DNA from 3 places in the Lactobacillus sp. ESL0677 genome. Region 2 is predicted to be linked to each of the others. Evidence: riboswitches for the same ligand, from Rfam matches in the RefSeq annotation. Region 2 holds a riboswitch; each other region holds the start of a gene.
The links. A riboswitch is a leader RNA that binds a small molecule or an ion and turns the genes downstream of it on or off. The one in region 2 is predicted to bind thiamine pyrophosphate.
Positions count from the first base shown of each region.

Region 1: linked by a shared signal. The riboswitch ahead of thiM (hydroxyethylthiazole kinase) and the one ahead of thiW (energy coupling factor transporter S component ThiW) in region 2 are both predicted to bind thiamine pyrophosphate.
Region 3: linked by a shared signal. The riboswitch ahead of OZX76_RS02285 (ECF transporter S component) and the one ahead of thiW (energy coupling factor transporter S component ThiW) in region 2 are both predicted to bind thiamine pyrophosphate.

Region 1 covers NZ_CP113946.1:1,930,916-1,933,185, forward strand. The annotation lists gene OZX76_RS09375 (malolactic enzyme) at 1-247, shown strand, start outside; gene OZX76_RS09380 (AEC family transporter) at 274-1,239, shown strand; TPP riboswitch at 1,356-1,457, shown strand; gene thiM (hydroxyethylthiazole kinase) at 1,538-2,270, shown strand, end outside.
Region 2 covers NZ_CP113946.1:161,090-163,359, reverse strand. The annotation lists gene OZX76_RS00850 (matrixin family metalloprotease) at 1-448, shown strand, start outside; gene OZX76_RS00845 (histidine phosphatase family protein) at 472-1,116, shown strand; TPP riboswitch at 1,172-1,261, shown strand; gene thiW (energy coupling factor transporter S component ThiW) at 1,317-1,829, shown strand; gene OZX76_RS00835 (sugar-binding transcriptional regulator) at 1,912-2,270, opposite strand, start outside.
Region 3 covers NZ_CP113946.1:421,144-423,413, reverse strand. The annotation lists gene OZX76_RS02290 (ECF transporter S component) at 1-430, opposite strand, end outside; gene OZX76_RS02285 (ECF transporter S component) at 444-1,022, opposite strand; TPP riboswitch at 1,070-1,158, opposite strand; gene OZX76_RS02280 (hypothetical protein) at 1,247-1,576, opposite strand; gene OZX76_RS02275 (MupG family TIM beta-alpha barrel fold protein) at 1,578-2,270, opposite strand, start outside.

The DNA.
Region 1 (2,270 bases), 260 kb from region 2:
AATATCCGTGAAGGCCAAGCTGATGAGCGATAAAATGGTCGCAACCGCCAGCCATGCTTTAGGTGGGATTGTTGATCCAACTATTGCCGGTGCTGCAGTTCTGCCGCCAGTTGCGAAACTAACCAGTTTCTCAGCCACAATTGCCGAAAAGGTAGCTCAAACTGCAATTGATCAAGGTTTAGCAGGTGAAGGAATTACTGACGCCAAAAAAGCCGTTCAAGAAACAAAATGGATGCCTAAATATTAATTAACTACAGAAAGAGGAAACTTTTTATGCAAGTCTTTTTGACATCTGTATCAAGCGTTGTCGTGATTATCTTAATCATGGCTCTCGGCTTTTTACTAAAACAATTTAATTGGATTGACGATAAATTTGGTAGTGAAATTTCTAGTATTATTACTAAAATCGCCCTGCCAGCTTCGATTTTTACAGCCGTTATGAAAAACCTTAGCCGTGGTAGCCTGCTGCAATTATCAACCGAATTATTGTTCCCAGCATTGGGCGTAATTATCGGCTACATCATTGCTTGGCTCTGCGTCAAAGTCTTCAAAATCCGTCCTGGCCGCCGCGGCATTTTTATGAACGCCGTGGTTAATGCCAATACAATTTTCATCGGAATGCCGTTAAACATGGCACTTTTCGGTGATCAAGCCATGTCTTACTTCTTGGTATATTACATTATCAACACCGTTTCCACTTGGGCCTTTGGCGTTTTCTTAATTCAAAACGACGACCCAACTGCTAAGGGTAAACAGACTAGCCACAAAATTAATTGGAAAAAACTTTTACCAATGCCACTTGTTGGTTTTATTGTTGCTCTAGTCTGGATGTTATTAGGGATTCCTGTACCTACCTTCTTAAACTCTACATTAACTTACGTTGGGAACTTAGTAACACCACTTTCACTTGTTTATATCGGGATTGTCCTGCATGACGCCGGGATTAAGAACGTCAAGTTCGATCGTGATTCAATCTTGGCCTTGATTGGTCGGTTCATTCTTTCACCAATCGTTTTAATTATTTTAATTAAAATTGGAATGAATGCTGGCTTCAACCTGCCAAGCTTGATGCGGCAAACCCTAGTTGTGCAATCAGCAACGCCAATGTTAGCTGTTTTACCAATTTTAGCTAACGAATCACACGGCGATGTTAAATACGCAACCAACATTGTTGTCGAAAGTACAATTCTCTTCATTATTGTAGTGCCAATTTTGATGACGATTTTACAATTTATCTAACAATTAAAAGAATAAAGGCCAAGCTGTCATCACTAGCTTGGCCTTTATTTTTTTAGCTTTAATACCGCCACTAACTTAGCATTGTATTCTTCATTAAAAATCGGTATAATTGGAAGCGATAACACGAGGGGGGCCTTTTAGGCTGAGATGAAACAACGTTTCAGACCCTTTGAACCTGTAAGCTAATACTTGCGCGAGGAACGTGTCAACTACCTATTGCTTTGACACAACTACGTGCCAAAGCTTTTTTATTAGCTTGGCTCTGAGGACTTCTTCAATTATTTTTAGGAGAAAAATTATGCAGTTAGAATTATTAGATAAATTGCGCAAACAGAACCCCGTTGTTCTTAATGCCGCTAACTTCGTTACCGTTCAAGATGTCGCCAATGGATTGAATGCGATTGGTGCTTCGCCCATTATGAGTAACGAAATTGATGAAACCAGCGAAATGGTCAACATGGCCTCGGCCGTAGCGATTAACATGGGTAGTTTAACTAAATTACAGATTGCGCACATGAAGGAAATGGGCGATTTAGCTCGAGAATACAAAAAGCCAATCGTACTAGATCCTGTTGCTGTTGGCGCTGTCCAATATCGACTTAATGTTGCCCAAGACTTATTATGGAACTTCCATGTGGGTGTGATTCGTGGTAATGCGGGAGAAATCGCCGCTTTAGGTGAATTTGCATGGAATGCTAAGGGGATTGATGCTGGATCAGGCACTGGTAACCTTGACGAAATCACCATGGAAGTAGCTAAAAAGTATCATTGTACTGTTATTGCTAGTGGTGCAACTGATACAATTAGTGATGGCAATAATGTAGTTCACATTCATAATGGTACCCCACTATTTCAAGCTCATGTCGGGTCCGGCGACATGTTAACCAGCATTGTCGCTGCCTTCTGTGCAGTAACCGATAGTCGTTTCGAGGCAGCCCAAGCTGCAACGCTTGTTTTTGGCTCAATCGGACAATTGGTCGTCCAAGATCATCCCGATGTTGGCCCCGGCAGTTTTGGGATGTACCTCATGG
Region 2 (2,270 bases):
CTGTCATTGGCCAAAAAGGACTGCTAAAGTATACATTAACTTAGGCAATAATCCCGAATTAACGCAGGCTGCTCAAGATGCCATTAGTGCTTGGAACGATACTGGTAGTTTCACTTTTACCAAAACTAATAAAAAGAAACAGGCACAAATTATAATTGGGCCATCGTTTGACCCAGACACTAAAGCCACCGGCCTAACAGGTATCACCTACAATCCCAAGACTAAGCAGCTTTACAAGGCAAAAATAAAATTAAATGTTTATTATCTATTAAATCCTTTGTATGATTATACTTATCAGCGGATTATCAACACTGTCGAACATGAGTTAGGCCACGCGATTGGTCTTAACCACAACAAGGGCAAGTCCGTCATGTATCCTGCTGGCTCCATTTACCCGATTGAGCCGCAAGACGTCGCTAAAGTTAAGCAAATTTATCATCATAGGTAATTAAATTGAAGGAGTAAAAAGCAATGAAGCGAATTTATATCGTCCGTCACGGACAAACTTATATTAACCGTTACAACAAGATGCAGGGCTGGTGTGATACCCCTTTAACTGAAGACGGAATTGCTGGTGCTGATAAGGCAGGTGAAGCACTTAAAAATGTACCGTTTGACATCGCCTTATCCAGTGATTTGAAACGAGCAAGCGACACTTGCGACATTATCATCAAGCACAATGTTAACCGTGACGAAATCCAGCATCTTGCAACGCCACTGTTCCGCGAACACTTTTATGGTTACTTCGAAGGGATGGACAGTGACATGGCTTGGCAAATGATTGGTGGGCCTCACGGTTACAAGAACCACTATGACTTATTCAAGAATGAATCAATTGATACAGCAACCGATTGGATTAAGGAAGCCGATCCATTTCACGATGCCGAAAACGCTAAAGAATATTGGCACCGCGTTGATCAAGGCTTCGACTTAATCAGCCAACTTGATGGTGCCGAAAATATTCTACTAGTAACACATGGCTTTACCATTCGCAGTATCGCCGACCGTTTTGGCGATTTTGACGTTAGTGAGGGCCCGCGTAACGCGTCAATTACTATCATGACCATGGGTGACAAGCAAAGAAAAGTTACCTCATATAATAAAATGAAGTTATAATTTACCGCTTTCTTTTATATTGCTGAAAGCGTATAATCAAGATTAATATTTATTAATAAAGTCTATGGGGTGCTTTTAAGCTGAGATTAAACCCATAAACCTGATCTGGACAATACCAGCGCAAGGGATAGGCTACTTAGGCTAAATCCCGTTCGCTGTGGTGCGAATGGGATTTTTTGTATGGCTAGTTGGGAGTTAAAATGACTAACAAAGGGAAACAAACGGAAAAACTTACTATTTTAGCAATAATGATTGCACTGGATGTAGTATTGTCCCCAATCTTTCGCGTGGAAGGGATGGCGCCGATGTCTAGCGTAATTAACGTGATTGGTGCCACAATGCTGGGTCCTATTTATGTAACCATTATGGCCACTTTGTGCGGGATTATCAGAATGTTAATCATGGGTATTCCACCGCTGGCACTAACTGGTGCTATCTTCGGTGCAATATTAGCCGGGATTTTTTACAAAATAACCGACAAAGTCTGGGCAGCCTGCCTCGGCGAAATTATCGGCACTGGAATTATCGGGTCGCTACTTTCTTATCCAGTGATGGTCTTGTTTACCGGCAGCACTAACAATCTCTACTGGTTTGTTTACACGCCGCGCTTTATCGGCGCTGCCATTATCGGTTCAGTTGTTGCCAGCATTGTTTTATTAAAATTAATCAAGGTAAAGCAATTTCAAAAAATTCAGCAATTATTTTTTAGATAAATTAAAACGCCAGCTCTTTAACAAAACTGGCGTTTTTTTGGCCATAAAAATAAGTTGCCGTTTAGCTATTTAACACCTGTCATCATTGATAAGTAAGTAAGTCCTGACCAATTGCCTGGTCTAAAATTAGCTCGTTAGGATAGCCTGCCTTAATTGCGGCATAAACAACTGGCGTTTTTAAAATTCCACTAGCAACTAAAATCGAGTGATCCTTAGATTTCAAGTCATTTAATTCTATGCCGACAGTCCGTTCATCAAGCGCGCGACTAACTATAGCGCCATTAGAATCAATAAAGTGCGAGATAACTTCGCCCACTGCCTTTTCTTGCAACTTCTCTTTCTGTGATTTATTAAAATACCCTAATTGAAACAACAATAAGTCCTTACGCACCGTGCCAACACTATAAACGGCGATATTAGCAGCGCGGCCTAGCTGCAGTG
Region 3 (2,270 bases), 260 kb from region 2:
AACACGGTATAAAAAAGCCAAAGCTAGCAAAAAATGCACCTGTCAAAACGCTATGCCAAGAAAATCTTTGGTAACGAGATTTTTTCGGAAAAAAGCCAATTTCATTCGTTAATCCCTGCATTAATCCAGAAACCACAGTAGTGACACCCCACTGGCCGCCACAAGCCATTTCTACGATTGAAGCCAGCAATTCACCCACTAATCCCGAGCCAGTTGTCGGAACAAAATACATCGCAAGCGGTGCCGCCATTAACCATAACCCTGCAAAAAAGGCGTCGGTTGCCGGAGCGTACCCCGTTGGCAGCAGCAACATTTTAACCAAATTATAGAGCCCATTGGTACCATAGGTATAAAAGATACCCATCAAAATCCCAATTAGGGCGACTAAAATAATAGCTTTGATATTCCATTTTGATGATCTTGTAAACATGATTGGCCTCGATTTATGCAAGGCGCGGCTTTAACGTGCGATCAAATAGATTAGCGATTAATTTGACCAGTACACCTTCAAAGACAAGCGCTGAAATCATATTGGTAATAAACATAACAATTTGGACCGTCATATTAAATTTACCCCAACCATAAAGAATATATGACGGAATAAAAATTCCTAGTCCGGCAAAGAAAGCACCAATCATGACACTCTTCCAAGAAAAGTTTTGATAACGTGCGGTTTTCGGGAAAAAGCCGATTTCATTCGTTGCTCCTTGAATCAAGCCCGAAATAACAGTTATGGCACCCCATTGACCACCAATTGCCATTTCTACAATTGAAGCTAAAACTTCACCAATTGTGCCAGAGCCAATTGTCGGGACAAAGTACATTGCAAGTGGTGCCGCCATTAACCATAAGCCCGAAAAGACGGTGTCCGTTACTGGTGCAAAGCCAGTAGGGACAAGTGCCATTTTAATAATGTTGTAGGCCCAATTAAAGCCGTAAGTATAAATTACTCCCATAATAATTCCAATCAATGCGACCAAAATTACCGACTTAACATTCCATTTTGATGATCTTGTGAACATAAAAATACTCCTAACTAACTTTTTAAGTCAGAAGGAGTACAAATTAAATGCTTGTTCAAACACTTCCCTAACGCAGGCATTGTCCTGTTCAGGTTCCGAGGGTAATTCTCAGCTATTGGCACCCCTAGTGACTAACTTTTAATTAAAAATAGTATACCACAATGATAATGATAGTAAAGCAATCCCCGATTTTCACTAATCTTCAAAAAAGAAATTATTATTGATTACTTATTCTTATCATTTTGCTTATTATTTGACTTGCGAACCCATCTAGCAATCGTGCTATTTCCTTCACCTCGCATAATTGCGTTGAAGTTACGGCTAAAGGCAATTAAGAAAATCATGCAATTGAATGCAAAAATTACCACTGCAATTGTTACGACAACTGTATTTTTACAATAGACCAAAATTGGGATTAACAAAAAAATACTGATTACTTCAACCCAAACGCTATAAATTTGGTGACCAGCATGATAAACGCGAGCGACAAATTCCCGTGCTGCCCAAAATAAGACGAGTAGCCCAATTATGATAATGAACGAATTTAGCTTCATTTTAATTTTGATGACTTTCGAATTTAAACTTGGTCCATGGCCGCAAATATTTTAGTAACGGCAATTCTTCTGGCTTAATCGCAGCAATCTTATTTTTCCGTTCGTCACTATGCGGTTGAAGTACGACTTGTAATTCATTTTTATAAATACCAAAGCCGTCATTGCCAATCAAAATATCGCCCACCTCAAATTGTATTTGATTATCATGAGCTGGGTTAGCCTCTGCTCGGTGCCACACACGCGGCATGGTTGAGCGAGCAACTAAAGCGTTGCTATCGCCACGCCGAAAATGCTTGTCTTCGAGCAAGATTTTTTGCTCTAATGGACTAATTCCCGGTAGCATTTCAACATCAAAAGATAATTCATATCTATCTAGCTCACTTAAACGGCGCAGCTCATCCTCACTAGCATAAGAATTACCAATAATTACATCGTCAATTAAGTTAGTCATAAATAACGACTTAGCCTGAACTTCAATTGGTAAGTGACGGTCAGCTTCTCTAGTTGGCAAGCCATCATTTACATCCCAAGGTCCGTGTGTACCACATTGACTGGAAACAAAAGCAGCAGTGTGAATGCCATGCTTCTTAAAGTTTTTACTACATTCTTCAAAGAAGTTATCTTCAAGCCCACAGCCAACTTGCGGATAAAAGTTGTGGCAGCCATAAATAAATGGTTCATTAGCTTGGTAGCT